Regions from separate parts of the Gracilibacillus salinarum genome, predicted to be linked through region 3. Evidence: a T-box and tRNA genes for the amino acid it is inferred to sense, from the RefSeq annotation. Region 3 holds a T-box; the other regions hold tRNA genes.
What was found. A T-box is a leader RNA that pairs with one kind of tRNA and senses whether it is charged. The one in region 3 lies ahead of MUN87_RS04535 (valine--tRNA ligase), so its partner is inferred to be a tRNA-Val.
Positions count from the first base shown of each region.

Region 1: it has a tRNA-Val gene. The T-box ahead of MUN87_RS04535 (valine--tRNA ligase) is inferred to sense a tRNA for this amino acid. The anticodon was not compared.
Region 2: it has a tRNA-Val gene. The T-box ahead of MUN87_RS04535 (valine--tRNA ligase) is inferred to sense a tRNA for this amino acid. The anticodon was not compared.

Region 1 is NZ_CP095071.1:3,225,929-3,231,652, forward strand. Features, by position in the region: rRNA gene MUN87_RS15100 (23S ribosomal RNA) at 1-1,148, shown strand, start outside; rRNA gene rrf (5S ribosomal RNA) at 1,223-1,339, shown strand; tRNA gene MUN87_RS15110 (tRNA-Asn) at 1,383-1,457, shown strand; tRNA gene MUN87_RS15115 (tRNA-Thr) at 1,461-1,534, shown strand; tRNA gene MUN87_RS15120 (tRNA-Glu) at 1,566-1,640, shown strand; tRNA gene MUN87_RS15125 (tRNA-Val) at 1,715-1,790, shown strand; tRNA gene MUN87_RS15130 (tRNA-Thr) at 1,794-1,869, shown strand; tRNA gene MUN87_RS15135 (tRNA-Tyr) at 1,891-1,976, shown strand; tRNA gene MUN87_RS15140 (tRNA-Gln) at 2,035-2,109, shown strand; tRNA gene MUN87_RS15145 (tRNA-Lys) at 2,157-2,232, shown strand; tRNA gene MUN87_RS15150 (tRNA-Ala) at 2,238-2,313, shown strand; gene MUN87_RS15155 (iron-sulfur cluster biosynthesis family protein) at 3,126-3,437, opposite strand; gene gcvPB (aminomethyl-transferring glycine dehydrogenase subunit GcvPB) at 3,468-4,928, opposite strand; gene gcvPA (aminomethyl-transferring glycine dehydrogenase subunit GcvPA) at 4,929-5,724, opposite strand, start outside.
Region 2 is NZ_CP095071.1:3,042,736-3,048,459, reverse strand. Features, by position in the region: rRNA gene MUN87_RS14180 (23S ribosomal RNA) at 1-81, opposite strand, end outside; rRNA gene MUN87_RS14175 (16S ribosomal RNA) at 298-1,860, opposite strand; tRNA gene MUN87_RS14170 (tRNA-Ala) at 1,950-2,025, opposite strand; tRNA gene MUN87_RS14165 (tRNA-Pro) at 2,044-2,120, opposite strand; tRNA gene MUN87_RS14160 (tRNA-Arg) at 2,125-2,201, opposite strand; tRNA gene MUN87_RS14155 (tRNA-Leu) at 2,208-2,296, opposite strand; tRNA gene MUN87_RS14150 (tRNA-Gly) at 2,343-2,417, opposite strand; tRNA gene MUN87_RS14145 (tRNA-Leu) at 2,438-2,522, opposite strand; tRNA gene MUN87_RS14140 (tRNA-Lys) at 2,532-2,607, opposite strand; tRNA gene MUN87_RS14135 (tRNA-Thr) at 2,617-2,692, opposite strand; tRNA gene MUN87_RS14130 (tRNA-Val) at 2,696-2,771, opposite strand; rRNA gene rrf (5S ribosomal RNA) at 2,779-2,895, opposite strand; rRNA gene MUN87_RS14120 (23S ribosomal RNA) at 3,026-5,724, opposite strand, start outside.
Region 3 is NZ_CP095071.1:894,454-900,177, reverse strand. Features, by position in the region: gene MUN87_RS04550 (NAD(P)/FAD-dependent oxidoreductase) at 1-413, shown strand, start outside; gene MUN87_RS04545 (ABC transporter ATP-binding protein) at 681-1,322, shown strand; gene MUN87_RS04540 (ABC transporter permease) at 1,319-2,095, shown strand; T-box leader at 2,156-2,382, shown strand; gene MUN87_RS04535 (valine--tRNA ligase) at 2,466-5,120, shown strand; gene MUN87_RS04530 (bifunctional folylpolyglutamate synthase/dihydrofolate synthase) at 5,349-5,724, shown strand, end outside.

The sequences.
Region 1 (5,724 bases), 2.3 Mb from region 3:
CGCAGTGAAAAGGCCCAAGCGACTGTTTAGCAAAAACACAGGTCTCTGCGAAGCCGTAAGGCGAAGTATAGGGGCTGACACCTGCCCGGTGCTGGAAGGTTAAGGGGATGCGTTAGCATTAGCGAAGCGTTGAACCGAAGCCCCAGTAAACGGCGGCCGTAACTATAACGGTCCTAAGGTAGCGAAATTCCTTGTCGGGTAAGTTCCGACCCGCACGAAAGGTGCAACGACTTGGGCACTGTCTCAACGAGAGACCCGGTGAAATTATACTATGCGTGAAGATGCGCATTACCCGCGACAGGACGGAAAGACCCCGTGGAGCTTTACTGTAGCCTGATATTGAATGTTGGTACAGCTTGTACAGGATAGGTGGGAGCCTGAGAAACGTGAGCGCTAGCTTACGTGGAGGCGCCGGTGGGATACCACCCTGGCTGTATTGACCTTCTAACCCAGAACCGTGATCCGGTTCGGAGACAGTGTCAGGTGGGCAGTTTGACTGGGGCGGTCGCCTCCTAAAATGTAACGGAGGCGCCCAAAGGTTCCCTCAGAATGGTTGGAAATCATTCGCAGAGTGCAAAGGCAGAAGGGAGCTTGACTGCGAGACCTACAAGTCGAGCAGGGACGAAAGTCGGGCTTAGTGATCCGGCGGTACCGAATGGAAGGGCCGTCGCTCAACGGATAAAAGCTACCCCGGGGATAACAGGCTTATCTCCCCCAAGAGTCCACATCGACGGGGAGGTTTGGCACCTCGATGTCGGCTCATCGCATCCTGGGGCTGTAGTCGGTCCCAAGGGTTGGGCTGTTCGCCCATTAAAGCGGTACGCGAGCTGGGTTCAGAACGTCGTGAGACAGTTCGGTCCCTATCCGTCGTGGGCGTTGGAAGTTTGAGAGGAGCTGTCCTTAGTACGAGAGGACCGGGATGGACACACCGCTGGTGCACCAGTTGTTCTGCCAAGAGCATCGCTGGGTAGCTACGTGTGGAAGGGATAAGTGCTGAAAGCATCTAAGCATGAAGCCCCCCTCAAGATGAGACTTCCCATCACATAAGTGAGTAAGATCCCTCAGAGACGATGAGGTTGATAGGTTCGAGGTGGAAGCATGGTGACATGTGAAGCTGACGAATACTAATAGATCGAGGACTTATCTATATAACATGTTTCAATGGTGTTGTTGATGTCAATATCTTATCTAGTTTTCAGGGTGCAACCCTAAAATACAATAGTCTGGTAGCGATAGCGAAGAGGTCACACCTGTTCCCATGCCGAACACAGCAGTTAAGCTCTTCAGCGCCCATGGTAGTTGGGGCTCGCGCCCCTGCAAGAGTAGGACGTTGCCAGGCTATGTAATTTCACAGCTTTGAGAAGCAGCCAGATGAACAATATTCCACAGTAGCTCAGTGGTAGAGCAATCGGCTGTTAACCGATCGGTCGTAGGTTCGAATCCTACCTGTGGAGCCATATGCTTCCATAGCTCAGTTCGGTAGAGCACTTCCATGGTAAGGAAGGGGTCGCCGGTTCAAGTCCGGCTGGAAGCTCTGCTATTTTTATGACATATTATATTGTATTGGCCCGTTGGTCAAGTGGTTAAGACACCGCCCTTTCACGGCGGTATCACGGGTTCGAATCCCGTACGGGTCACCATAAATACCACTTAAATTTTGTTGAAAGAATGCGACGTCCTGTCGTAACACATGCAATTGTACATCTTAAACTTTGGAGGATTAGCTCAGCTGGGAGAGCACTTGCCTTACAAGCAAGGGGTCGCAGGTTCGAGCCCTGCATCCTCCACCATTAGCCGGTCTAGCTCAATTGGTAGAGCAACTGACTTGTAATCAGTAGGTTGGGGGTTCAAGTCCTCTGGCCGGCACCAGTCAAGTTCATATAGATACATGGAGGGATAGCGAAGTTGGCCAAACGCGGCGGACTGTAAATCCGCTCCCATCGGGTTCGTAGGTTCGAGTCCTACTCCCTCCACCATTGTATAAAAAATCACTAAGTGTATATACTATTTCTGTACACTTTTTCATTTTATTGGTGGGCTATAGCCAAGCGGTAAGGCAACGGTTTTTGGTACCGTCATGCGCTGGTTCGAATCCAGCTAGCCCAGCCATTTTATTTTGTGCTTTTTTTTGCACTTTGTACGATAAAAAGAAGTAAGAGCCATTAGCTCAGTTGGTAGAGCATCTGACTTTTAATCAGAGGGTCGGAGGTTCGAATCCTCCATGGCTCACCACTTTTGGGGCCTTAGCTCAGCTGGGAGAGCGCCTGCTTTGCACGCAGGAGGTCAGCGGTTCGATCCCGCTAGGCTCCACCATCTTAAAATTCACATAAGAAAACAGCCAATCGATTTTCAATAAGAAAATTGATTTTTTTGTATGTTTAAAAAGTAAAGTTACCATTTAGAAGCTGACTTACAATGAAGATTGAAATAATCGATTTTTCCCTATAATATGGATTATGTTAGCGTTGCAACCATTTTGATATATTGAATGTGCTGGGATACCGCTCCGGCCAACCACTCCGCGTCCTGCGGGGCACGGCTGAAGCTAGGCTACTACTAGAATTGCTTCTCTGCTGCCTTGCACCGAGGAAGCCTACTTCGAAGCGTTACTAGTAGACACAGGTGCAGACGTTGTGGATCTTCAGCGCCTGCCTGTCCCGCGGGAGTCTCCGTGGTTGGCCTACGCTAGGATATGGGCTCTACAACTTTTGTAAGAGATAGCATATTGATCACTGTATGCATAACAGGAATTGAATGATTAACATAATACCAAGAACCACTGCTTTTTGCTGTTACATAATTTGTAACACTTACCTCAAGTGTAGGAAATAGGCGGAGACTCCCGTGGAATCAGCGCGAGCTGAAGATCCACTTCGTCTGTGCCTGTGTCTGCAAGTATCGCTTCGAAGTGAGCTTCCTCGGCACAAGGCAGCAAGATGCTGTTCAAGTAGTAGCCTAGCTGAAGCCGTGCCCACAGGACGCGGAGCCTATTTCCGGAGTTTTGCTAAGCAGATAATATCTATCAAAAAGACCACATTGCAATACAGCGTTTGTTAGCATAATCCATATTAAAGTTAGTTGTATATAAATTATTTCAATTAGGACCTGGCAGGTTATGCTCGGAATTACCTATCTGAAACATCGCATGTATTGGTCTGGTAATACTTTTCGATAAAATAACCCTTATCCGCACAATAATCAATAACTAAACTAGTTTCTGTATCCAGATAACGTTTGGTGAAATGATCGATTTGAAAGGTGATTCCGTTTATCTCGATGATCGTATCCATTGGTCTTTTCTCATCAACTATCAGAGAATAAGTGAGAGATATTCCGCAACCTCCTGTTAATTCAGCATCAAGCCTAGGCAATTGGCCTTCTGGAATAGTTTCTGTCTGTAATGCTTTCTGAGCTAACTTAGTTAATGTAATATTCATCGTCTAACTCCTTCATAGCATCATAATGAACTATGACTCTACAGGTTCTCTGATTTTTTTATAACGTAATATAGGTTTTCTGGCAGCTTGTGTTTCATTTAACCTTCCGATAATCGTGGAATGTGGTGCATCTAACACAATAGATGGGTCTTCTGCAGCTTCCTTCGCAATTTGGATCATCACATCAGCAAAAGCATCCAGTGTTTCTTTTGATTCGGTTTCGGTTGGTTCGATCATCATGCACTCTTCTACGTTTAAAGGAAAGTAGATGGTAGGGGGATGATAACCAAAATCAAGTAATCGTTTGGCCATATCAAGTGTCCGTACGCCAAGCTTTTTCTGTTCTGAGCCAGACAGGACGAATTCATGTTTGCAAAATTGCTTGTATGGTGATACGAAATAAGGTGCAAGTCTTTTTTGAAGGTAGTTGGCATGGAGTACAGCAGACTCTGATACTTGGAGAAGGCCCTCTGCTCCCATTGTTCGAATATACGTGTATGCTCGGATAAGAATGCCAACGTTACCATAGTAACCTTTTACTCTACCGATAGAAGAAGGAGCTTCATTGTTTAGTACGTATTGTTGCTTCTTTCTCTCCACACGCGGTACAGGCATAAATGGGATTAACGCTTGTTTAACGCCAACGGGACCTGCACCAGGACCTCCGCCTCCGTGAGGTGTCGTAAAGGTTTTGTGGAGGTTAAAGTGAACGATATCAAATCCCATTTGTCCTGGAGTCGTTTTGCCGAGGATGGCATTGGCATTTGCCCCATCATAATAAAGTAAGCCTCCCGCTTCATGAACCACTTCCGCAATTTCAACTATCTCTTTTTCAAATAATCCAAGTGTATTTGGATTCGTTAGCATAAGGGCGGCTGTATCTTTACCGACATATTTTTTAAGTTCTGCTACATCGACTAGTCCCTGCTCATTAGAAGGAACAGTTATCGTTTCAAACCCTGCGACAGAAGCACTGGCAGGATTTGTACCATGTGCAGAATCGGGCACAAGTACTTTTGTTCTTTTTTCCCCTTTTTGTGCATGATATGCTTTGGCAATCATGAGTCCGGTCCATTCCCCTTGAGCACCTGCTGAAGGTTGAAGTGTGACAGCATCCATCCCCGCGATCGCTGCTAAGTCCTCCTGCAGTTCATATAATATTTGAAGTACTCCTTGTACCGTTTCTTCTGGCTGATAAGGATGAACACGGCTAAATCCTTCTAATCTAGCAACATCTTCATTGATCTTAGGATTATATTTCATGGTACAAGAACCAAGTGGGTAAAAACCATTATCAATTCCATGATTCTGATTTGAAAGTGCAGTATAATGACGGACAAGCTGTAACTCGGATACCTCAGGCAGTTCTGCGGGAGTATTCCGAATTAAATGGCTTGGAAATTTGTCTTCTACATGTACTTCATCCACATCACTTTCAGGCAGATCAATTCCTACTCTTCCGGGTTTGCTGATTTCAAATATTAAGTCCATTTATAATGCCTCCAATACCTGTACAAAATGATCGATTTCTTCTTTGGACCGTTGCTCTGTAACAGCTATTAACATCTCGTTTTCTTTGCTGTAGGCCTTGCTGAGATCATATCCACCAATGATGCCAGCATGAAGTAGCTTCTCATTAACTTCCTGTACGGACAAAGGTAATCCGACAACGAATTCATTGAAAAAAGGGCCAGTATTTTTTATCGAAAATCCTTTCGTTGCAAGTTGTTTCGCCATATAATCTGCTTTTTCTAAATTTAACTGTGCCATTTTGCGTATACCGTTTTTACCTAGTGCAGTCATACATATCGATGAAGCAAGTGCATTTAATGCTTGATTCGAACATATATTAGAAGTCGCTTTATCGCGGCGGATGTGCTGTTCGCGGGCTTGTAAGGTTAGCGTAAACCCGCGATTTCCTTGGTTATCTGTAGTTTGACCAACTATTCTTCCTGGAATTTTTCGCATTAACTTTTTGTTTACAGCAAAGAATCCGCAATGTGGTCCACCGAAAGACATCGGTATTCCTAATGGCTGCATGTCACCAACTACAATATCCGCTCCTAGTTTCCCTGGTGCTTGTAATAGTGCCAGTGCAAGTGGGTTAGCACTAACGATCAACAAGGCGCCACTTTCTTTAGCAATGTTGTTAATGGTTTGTATATCTTCCACAGATCCGAAGAAATTAGGGTATTGGACAATAATCGCAGCTGTCTGCTTATTCACCTTTGCTTGCAAAAGATCCAAGTCAGTAAGATCATTCTCTAATTCGATTTCTTCAACGTTA
Region 2 (5,724 bases), 2.1 Mb from region 3:
CCGAGACATATCGGTGTTTGTCCCGTCCTTCATCGGCTCCTAGTGCCAAGGCATCCACCGTGCGCCCTTCTTCACTTAACTATACTTACTTTACTTCAATGAAAAAGTCGTTGGTTATTGTTTGATGTCTTGTCATCAGTTTCGTTTCCACAGCTGACCAGCAGTTGCTTCCACGTCCTGATTATTCTTATCTAGTTTTCAAGGTACAAGTTCAAGAGAGAATTGATCTCTCAAAACTGAACCAAACAACCAAGTATGATTTTGTCACCTTGTAAAAGGTGTTCCTATAATCCTTAGAAAGGAGGTGATCCAGCCGCACCTTCCGATACGGCTACCTTGTTACGACTTCACCCCAATCATTGGCCCCACCTTCGGCGGCTGGCTCCAAAGGTTACCCCACCGACTTCGGGTGTTGCCAACTCTCGTGGTGTGACGGGCGGTGTGTACAAGGCCCGGGAACGTATTCACCGTGGCATGCTGATCCACGATTACTAGCGATTCCGGCTTCATGCAGGCGAGTTGCAGCCTGCAATCCGAACTGAGAATGGTTTTATGGGATTTGCTTGACCTCGCGGTTTCGCTGCCCTCTGTACCATCCATTGTAGCACGTGTGTAGCCCAGGTCATAAGGGGCATGATGATTTGACGTCATCCCCACCTTCCTCCGGTTTGTCACCGGCAGTCACCTTAGAGTGCCCAACTTAATGCTGGCAACTAAGATCAAGGGTTGCGCTCGTTGCGGGACTTAACCCAACATCTCACGACACGAGCTGACGACAACCATGCACCACCTGTCATTCGGTCCCCGAAGGGAACTCCCTATCTCTAGGGACATCCGAAGATGTCAAGACCTGGTAAGGTTCTTCGCGTTGCTTCGAATTAAACCACATGCTCCACCGCTTGTGCGGGCCCCCGTCAATTCTTTTGAGTTTCAGCCTTGCGGCCGTACTCCCCAGGCGGAGTGCTTAATGCGTTAACTGCAGCACTAAGGGGCGGAAACCCCCTAACACCTAGCACTCATCGTTTACGGCGTGGACTACCAGGGTATCTAATCCTGTTCGCTCCCCACGCTTTCGCACCTCAGCGTCAGTTACAGACCAGAGAGTCGCCTTCGCCACTGGTGTTCCTCCACATATCTACGCATTTCACCGCTACACGTGGAATTCCACTCTCCTCTTCTGCACTCAAGTTCCCCAGTTTCCAATGACCGCTTGCGGTTGAGCCGCAAGATTTCACATCAGACTTAAGAAACCGCCTACGCGCGCTTTACGCCCAATAATTCCGGACAACGCTTGCCCCCTACGTATTACCGCGGCTGCTGGCACGTAGTTAGCCGGGGCTTCCTCGATAGGTACCGTCAAGGTGCCGCCCTATTTGAACGGCACTTGTTCTTCCCTAACAACAGAACTTTACGATCCGAAAACCTTCTTCGTTCACGCGGCGTTGCTCCGTCAGACTTTCGTCCATTGCGGAAGATTCCCTACTGCTGCCTCCCGTAGGAGTCTGGGCCGTGTCTCAGTCCCAGTGTGGCCGATCACCCTCTCAGGTCGGCTACGCATCGTTGCCTTGGTGAGCCGTTACCTCACCAACTAGCTAATGCGCCGCGGGCCCATCTGTAAGTGATAGCCAAAGGCCATCTTTCAACATTCCTTCATGCGAAGCAATGTGTTATCCGGTATTAGCCCCGGTTTCCCGGGGTTATCCCAGTCTTACAGGCAGGTTGCCCACGTGTTACTCACCCGTCCGCCGCTCGTTCCACTAACGTCCTCCCGAAGGATTCAGTTAGCTTCCCGCGCTCGACTTGCATGTATTAGGCACGCCGCCAGCGTTCGTCCTGAGCCAAGATCAAACTCTCAATAAAGTTGACTTGCGCTCGCTTCTATAAGCTAGCTTGTTTATTAATTCATACTGGTTGTTTTGTTCAGTTTTCAAAGATCAAATGTATAAAAATGGTGGAGCCTAGCGGGATCGAACCGCTGACCTCCTGCGTGCAAAGCAGGCGCTCTCCCAGCTGAGCTAAGGCCCCACAAAATAATGTCATTAATGGTCGGGAAGACAGGATTTGAACCTGCGACCCCTTGGTCCCAAACCAAGTGCTCTACCAAGCTGAGCTACTTCCCGATAATGGCGCGCCCGAGAGGAGTCGAACCCCTAACCTCTTGATCCGTAGTCAAACGCTCTATCCAATTGAGCTACGGGCGCTATACGTGGTGCCGAGGGCCGGACTCGAACCGGCACGGTGGAAACCCACCGCAGGATTTTAAGTCCTGTGCGTCTGCCAATTCCGCCACCCCGGCAAGGAAATACATTTTAATCACCTGGCAAACTAGCGATTAAAAATCCTGGAGCGGAAGACGGGATTCGAACCCGCGACCCCCACCTTGGCAAGGTGGTGTTCTACCACTGAACTACTTCCGCATAAATATAAAGTTATTGTATGGTGCGGGTGGAGGGACTTGAACCCCCACGTCGAGAGACACTAGATCCTAAGTCTAGCGCGTCTGCCAATTCCGCCACACCCGCATAAATAAATGGTGAGCCATGGAGGATTCGAACCTCCGACCCTCTGATTAAAAGTCAGATGCTCTGCCAGCTGAGCTAATGGCTCTAAGATGAGTGGTGCCGGCCAGAGGACTTGAACCCCCAACCTACTGATTACAAGTCAGTTGCTCTACCAATTGAGCTAGACCGGCTAATGGTGGAGGATGCAGGGCTCGAACCTGCGACCCCTTGCTTGTAAGGCAAGTGCTCTCCCAGCTGAGCTAATCCTCCTATGTATGCCTGGCAACGTCCTACTCTTGCAGGGGCGCGAGCCCCAACTACCATGGGCGCTGAAGAGCTTAACTGCTGTGTTCGGCATGGGAACAGGTGTGACCTCTTCGCTATCGCTACCAGACTCTTTTTTCAAGGACAAGATACATTATAACTCACAATGCATGTTAAATGCAAGAGTTTTTTGTATTTTTTTATATACCCTGAAAACTAGATAAGATATTGACATCAACAACACCGTTGAAACATGTTATATAGATAAGTCCTCGATCTATTAGTATTCGTCAGCTTCACATGTCACCATGCTTCCACCTCGAACCTATCAACCTCATCGTCTCTGAGGGATCTTACTCACTTATGTGATGGGAAGTCTCATCTTGAGGGGGGCTTCATGCTTAGATGCTTTCAGCACTTATCCCTTCCACACGTAGCTACCCAGCGATGCTCTTGGCAGAACAACTGGTGCACCAGCGGTGTGTCCATCCCGGTCCTCTCGTACTAAGGACAGCTCCTCTCAAACTTCCAACGCCCACGACGGATAGGGACCGAACTGTCTCACGACGTTCTGAACCCAGCTCGCGTACCGCTTTAATGGGCGAACAGCCCAACCCTTGGGACCGACTACAGCCCCAGGATGCGATGAGCCGACATCGAGGTGCCAAACCTCCCCGTCGATGTGGACTCTTGGGGGAGATAAGCCTGTTATCCCCGGGGTAGCTTTTATCCGTTGAGCGACGGCCCTTCCATTCGGTACCGCCGGATCACTAAGCCCGACTTTCGTCCCTGCTCGACTTGTAGGTCTCGCAGTCAAGCTCCCTTCTGCCTTTGCACTCTGCGAATGATTTCCAACCATTCTGAGGGAACCTTTGGGCGCCTCCGTTACATTTTAGGAGGCGACCGCCCCAGTCAAACTGCCCACCTGACACTGTCTCCGAACCGGATCACGGTTCTGGGTTAGAAGGTCAATACAGCCAGGGTGGTATCCCACCGGCGCCTCCACGTAAGCTAGCGCTCACGTTTCTCAGGCTCCCACCTATCCTGTACAAGCTGTACCAACATTCAATATCAGGCTACAGTAAAGCTCCACGGGGTCTTTCCGTCCTGTCGCGGGTAATGCGCATCTTCACGCATAGTATAATTTCACCGGGTCTCTCGTTGAGACAGTGCCCAAGTCGTTGCACCTTTCGTGCGGGTCGGAACTTACCCGACAAGGAATTTCGCTACCTTAGGACCGTTATAGTTACGGCCGCCGTTTACTGGGGCTTCGGTTCAACGCTTCGCTAATGCTAACGCATCCCCTTAACCTTCCAGCACCGGGCAGGTGTCAGCCCCTATACTTCGCCTTACGGCTTCGCAGAGACCTGTGTTTTTGCTAAACAGTCGCTTGGGCCTTTTCACTGCGGCTTCTCGCAAAAGAAGCACCCCTTCTCCCGAAGTTACGGGGTCATTTTGCCGAGTTCCTTAACGAGAGTTCTCCCGATCACCTTAGGATTCTCTCCTCGCCTACCTGTGTCGGTTTGCGGTACGGGCACCCTTTTCCTTGCTAGAGGCTTTTCTTGGCAGCGTGAAATCCGGAACTTCGGTACTATATTTCCCTCCTGATCACAGCTTGTGATTGCCAGACGGATTTGCCTATCTGACTCACTTACTGCTTCAACGCACACATCCAATGGTGCGCATTCCTTATCCTTCTGCGTCCCCCCATCACTCAAAACGGAATTGGGTGGTACAGGAATATCAACCTGTTGTCCATCGCCTACGCCTTTCGGCCTCGGCTTAGGCCCCGACTAACCCTGAGCGGACGAGCCTTCCTCAGGAAACCTTAGGCATTCGGTGAAGAAGATTCTCACTTCTTTTTCGCTACTCATACCGGCATTCTCACTTCTATGCGCTCCACCAGTCCTCACGGTCTGACTTCACTGCACTTAGAACGCTCTCCTACCATTGATCGCAGATCAATCCGTAGCTTCGGTGATACGTTTAGCCCCGGTATATTTTCGGCGCAGCGTCACTCGACCAGTGAGCTATTACGCACTCTTTAAATGATGGCTGCTTCTAAGCCAACATCCTGGTTGTCTGTGCAACGCCACATCCTTTTCCACTTAACGTATACTTTGGGACCTTAGCTGACGGTCTGGGCTGTTTCCCTTTCGACTATGAACCTTATCACCCATAGTCTGACTCCCAAGGTAATATGATTGGCATTCGGAGTTTGACTGAATTCGGTAACCCGGTAAGGGCCCCTAGTCCAATCAGTGCTCTACCTCCAACATACATGCCTTGAGGCTAGCCCTAAAGCTATTTCGGAGAGAACCAGCTATCTCCGTGTTCGATTGGCATTTCACCCCTACCCACACCTCATCCCCGCACTTTTCAACGTGCGTGGGTTCGGGCCTCCAGTCAGTGTTACCTGACCTTCACCCTGGACATGGGTAGATCACACGGTTTCGGGTCTACGACCACCTACTAAAACGCCCTATTCAGACTCGCTTTCGCTGCGGCTCCGTGTCTTCCACTTAACCTTGCAGGGGATCGTAACTCGCCGGTCCATTCTACAAAAGGTACGCCGTCACCCATAAAAGGGCTCCGACTACTTGTAGGCACACGGTTTCAGGTACTATTTCACTCCCCTCCCGGGGTGCTTTTCACCTTTCCCTCACGGTACTGGTTCACTATCGGTCACTAGGGAGTATTTAGCCTTGGGAGATGGTCCTCCCGGATTCCGACGGAATTTCACGTGTTCCGCCGTACTCAGGATCCACTCCGGAGGAAATACATTTTCGACTACAGGATTGTTACCTTCTGTGATAGGCCTTTCCAGACCACTTCGTCTAATGTATTTCTTTGTAACTCCAAAGGAGTGTCCTACAACCCCAAAAAGCAAGCTTTTTGGTTTGGGCTAATTCCGTTTCGCTCGCCGCTACTCGGGAAATCGCGTTTGCTTTCTCTTCCT
Region 3 (5,724 bases):
TTATTGGAGAATCCGGTTTCGAATTGACAAAGGGTAAAGTGAACGTAGATGCAACGTTACGAACACCAGAGCAAGATGATGTATTTATACTAGGTGATTGTGCTTGGGTAATGAATGAGGAAACAGGCAAACCATATCCACCAACCGCGCAAATTGCTATTCAGGAAGCTGATGTATGTGCGCATAATATCAAAACGCTTATTTATGGCGGTACACTTCGCACGTTCCAATTTGACAATAAGGGAACGGTTGCTTCTCTTGGTGGAAGTGATGCAATGGGTACTGTTTTTGAAGGAACTAAATTATATGGTATGCAAGCCAAAGTGATGAAGAATGTAATCGATGATCGCTATTTATTTATGTTAGGTGGACCAAAGCTAGTGTTACGAAAAGGAAAATTCCGTCCATTTTAATTGGAAGCATGATCTGATCTAGGAGGTAAAAAAATGAAAAACACTTTACTTTACACATTAGCTACAGCAGCAGCGACAGTTGCCTATGTTTTAATCTCACGAAAAATGGAAGATAAGCGAGACTTTCGCTAAGTAAAAAGAGCAGATGCCACTGTGTATCTGCTCTTTTTACGCAAGAAAGTGAAAGCTAAAGACTTTTATAAATGAGAATGACTAGCAAATATTCGTTCACAATAGAAGTAAAGGAAAGTATGGAGGAAAAGGAACATGTTTGAGATCAGGAATTTGGTATACAAAGATATATTGCGAATCGACCATCTCGAGATTGAATCAGGTAATATTTACTGTCTGTTCGGTGCAAGCGGAAGTGGCAAAACAACGTTGTTGAAAATGTTTAACAGTATGTTAACACCAGACGAAGGTGAAATCCACTTCAATAATACATCTATTCAAGAACTGGATGCCGTGGAATTAAGAAAGAAAGTAGTGATGCTCGGACAAGATCCAATTGTATTCGAAGGATCGATACGAGATAATTTGCTGATTGGCTTGCACTTCTCTGAGCAAGATAAAGAGCCAGACGACAACGATTTAACAGAGCTATTACATCAATTAAAACTGTCAAAAGATCTCGACGAAGATGCTGCTAATTTGTCAGGAGGAGAGAAACAGCGAATCGCTTTTGGCAGAGTGTTAGTGATGGAACCAGATGTATTCTTGCTTGATGAACCTACTTCAGCATTGGATGATGATACCGAAACCCTGGTGATGGATTATTTTACGAAGCGTATTAAAGAAGCCAATAAAACGGTCATTATGGTAACACATTCCAAAGGTACAGCGGAGACATACAGTGATCAATTGATATATATGAACGAGCTTCAGAACGATGAGGAGGTTCGATCATGAATGATATGCTGGAGATTACGATATGGCAATTAGTTTCCGCCTATTTATTTATTCTGCTCTTATTAGCTATTGTTCGCTGGCGGAAGATACCTAGAGAAAAAGAAATAATTATTGCGACACTGCGAATGACAATTCAGCTGGTACTGGTTGGCTATATTTTAATGTTTATATTTGAAAATGAACATTTCCTCTATTCATTAATTGTTCTCATTTTGATGGAGAGCTTTGCTGTTTATAACATCTACAAAAGGTCGAAGCATACATTGAACAAGGAATTAAAGAAAATTATTGCGATAGCGATGGTATCAGGGACATTATTTGCGTTTTTCTATTTTGATTTTGTCGTTGTTCAATTTTCACCATGGTATGATCCTCGTTATTTTATCCCGATTGCCGGTATGTTGATCGGTAATTCAATGACAGGTATTACACTTGGTGTAGCTGCACTTATGGAAGGATTTACGTCTCGTAAAAAAGAGGTTGAAGCAGCTTTAATGCTTGGTGCTACCCCTCATAAGGCAGCACGTAATATTGTTAATCATTCCTTTGATTCAGCAATTCTGCCAACCATTAATAATATGATTGGGATGGGAATCGTGTTTCTTCCGGGCATGATGACAGGTGTCATCCTTTCAGGTGCAAATCCTGTAGATGCGATTAAATACCAAATTGCTATTATGCTTGGTATTACAGGGAGCGTTTCTTTAACGGTTATTTTGTTTTTGTATTTTGGTTATAGAACCTTTTTTAACAAATATGCGCAGCTTAAATAAAAATAAACTTGACTTATATGTTTCCAATTGGATAAAATAACATATAATATAACAAAACATAACAATGCGATGAAGAGGAGGAGTACTCCATACTATTCGATAGAGAGGAAGACCCATTGGCTGGAAGGTTTTCTCGAATACAGGTGGAGGAAGGTAGCCTCAGATGCAGCTTTATTGAACATACAGTAAGTAAAGCCGGTGAAGCCGATATCTTCTAAAATGAAGTGTATAAGTTACGGAACTTATAAACAAAGGTGGTACCGCGGAAAACTCTTTTCGTCCTTTATTTAAGGATGAAGAGGGTTTTTTTCGTTTCGTCCGCTACAGTTAATTGAAGTAATGCAAGTCATCTAAAAGGAGGAGACATATCATGTCAGAGAATAAAGAAGTAAATTTACCACCTAAATACGATCCGACAGCCGTAGAGCAAGGCAAATACGAGTATTGGGTGCAGGGTAAATTTTTTGAAGCAGAACGTAACAAAGAAAAGGATCCATTTACCATCGTGATTCCTCCACCAAACGTAACAGGAAAATTGCATATCGGTCATGCATGGGATACTACGTTACAAGATATCATTACTAGAATTAAACGAATGCAAGGGTATGATGTATTGTATTTGCCAGGAATGGACCACGCAGGGATTGCAACGCAAGCGAAAGTAGAAGCGAAATTGAGGGAAAATGGGACATCACGATATGATCTCGGACGTGAGAAATTTTTAGAAACTTCTTGGGACTGGAAAGAGGAATATGCAGGTTTTATTCGTGAACAATGGTCTAAATTGGGCTTAGGTCTTGATTACTCCCGTGAACGATTTACGTTGGATGCCGGTCTTTCAGAAGCGGTAAAAGAAGTATTTGTTACTTTATATGAAAAAGGATTAATTTACCGTGGTGAGTATATTATTAACTGGGATCCAGCAACGAAGACGGCACTTTCTGATATTGAAGTTATTTATCAGGATGTTCAGGGTCATTTCTATCATATGAAATATCCATTAACAGATGGATCGGGCCATATTGAAGTGGCAACAACCAGACCTGAAACGATGTTAGGAGATACTGCAGTAGCTGTTCACCCGAACGATGATCGTTATAAAGATTTAATCGGCAAAAAGGTTACATTACCGATTGTCGGGCGCGAAATTGAAATTGTTGCGGATGATTATGTCGATATGGAATTCGGTTCTGGTGCTGTTAAGATAACGCCAGCGCATGATCCGAATGACTTTGAGATTGGCAATCGTCACGATTTAGAGCGAATCCTTGTCATGAATGAAGATGGCACAATGAATGAGAATGCTGGTAAATACCAGGGAATGGACCGTTTTGCATGCCGTAAACAAGTTGTCAAAGATTTGCAGGATGCAGGTATTTTGTTTGAAATTGAAGATCATATGCATTCAGTAGGCCATTCGGAAAGAAGTGGAGCAGTGGTGGAGCCATATTTATCAACACAATGGTTCGTCAATATGCAACCACTAGCAGATGCAGCAGTAGAGTTGCAAAACGGATCAGAAGAGGATAAAGTCCATTTCGTACCTGATCGCTTTGAGAAAACATATTTACGTTGGATGGAAAATATTCGTGATTGGTGTATTTCTCGTCAATTATGGTGGGGGCATCGTATTCCTGCCTGGTATCATAAAGAAACAGGTGAAGTGTATGTGGGGAAAGATGCTCCAGCAGACATTGAGAACTGGGAGCAAGATGAGGATGTATTAGATACATGGTTTTCATCTGCATTATGGCCATTCTCTACACTGAACTGGCCGGATACCGAAGATGAAGATTTCAAGCATTTCTTCCCGACGAACGTATTAGTTACCGGCTATGACATTATCTTTTTCTGGGTTGCCCGTATGATTTTCCAATCCAAGCACTTTAATGATGAGCGTCCATTTAAAGATGTCTTAATTCATGGTTTAGTAAGAGATGCAGAAGGCCGTAAGATGAGTAAATCACTCGGAAACGGTGTCGATCCAATGGAGGTAATCGAGAAATATGGCGCAGACTCCTTACGCTATTTCTTGGCAACAGGTTCGAGTCCTGGTCAAGATGTTCGTTTCCAATGGGAGAAGGTAGAGTCTACTTGGAATTTTGTTAATAAAATCTGGAATGCTTCTCGATTTGCACTGATGAATATGGATGGCTTAACGTATGAAGAAATAGATCTTAATGGTAAAAAGTCAGTCGCAGACAAATGGATTCTGACTCGATTGAATGAAACGGTAGAACAAGTAACGCGTCATGTTGATAAATATGACTTTGGTGAGGCTGGTCGCTACTTGTATAACTTCATTTGGGATGATTTCTGTGACTGGTATATTGAGATGGCAAAGCTGCCATTGTATGGAGAAGATGAAGAAGCGAAGCACACGACACGATCTGTATTAGCGCATGTTCTCGATAACATTATGCGTATGCTTCACCCATTTATGCCGTTCGTTACAGAAGAAATCTGGCAGCAGTTACCACATAAGGGAGAGTCAATCGTTCGTGCTGCTTGGCCAACAGTAGATTCGAAATTATCTGATCATGACGCAACAGAAGTGATGAATCAATTAGTGTCGATAATCCGTTCTGTTCGTAATATTCGCGCAGAAGTGGATACGCCAATGTCGAAAGAAATTCCAATTCTTGTTCTGGCAAATAATGAAAAAGTCAAAGAACAGCTTACGGCAAACAGCAGTTATTTAGAGCGTTTCTGTAATCCAAGCGAGCTAACAATCGATACGGCGATGGCTATACCAGATAAAGCAATGTCAGCTGTTGTGACAGGCGCAGAAATTATTTTGCCGTTAGAAGGATTAATTGATATTGATAAAGAGTTGCAACGTTTGCAAACAGAGTTGGATAAACTGAATAAAGAAGTAGAACGTGTAGATAAAAAACTTGCAAATAAAGGATTTGTCGATAAGGCGCCAGCGCATGTAGTAGATGCTGAAAAAGAAAAACAAAAAGACTACATCGAAAAACGCAGCAAAGTAGAAGCACGAATGAAGGATTTGCAAAATAATTAACAGAAGAATAATTGCGAGTAAAGCTATGTGCGTAACATGGGCTAGCTCTCGTTTTATTAGAAAAAGAGGCTGTCTCGGACAGTCTCTTTTTACACGGGAGGAAATAGTTTTAATAAAGAAGCCCGACGTAGTTAAAGTTTAAAGTGTACCAAGTATAAGAAAAACGATGGCCATCGCTAAAAGACAAAGTGAATACCGTATTTTCTAAAACTAAAGGATGTGAGAAAAATGATTAAAAATCTTGAAGAATTGGACCGATTTTTAGAGCAACGAAGAACGTTGGGGATCAAGCCGGGACTGGAGCGCCTTGACTATTTGCTGGATCAGACTGGTCATCCCGAGAAGAAGTTACCAACCATCCATATCGCAGGTACAAATGGCAAAGGTTCCACTTTAACTTATTTAAAAGAAGTGTTAATGGCAGGTGGATACCGGGTAGGTACATTCCAATCACCAGGTTTACCGACAATATTTGACCATATCGCGATCAACGAGCGTGTAATTTCCTCAGTGGCCTTTATCGATATGTTGAATCCATTACTTCCGGTTATCGAAGAGATGGACAAGCGTGACTTCGCTCCATCTGAGTATGAAATATTGATGG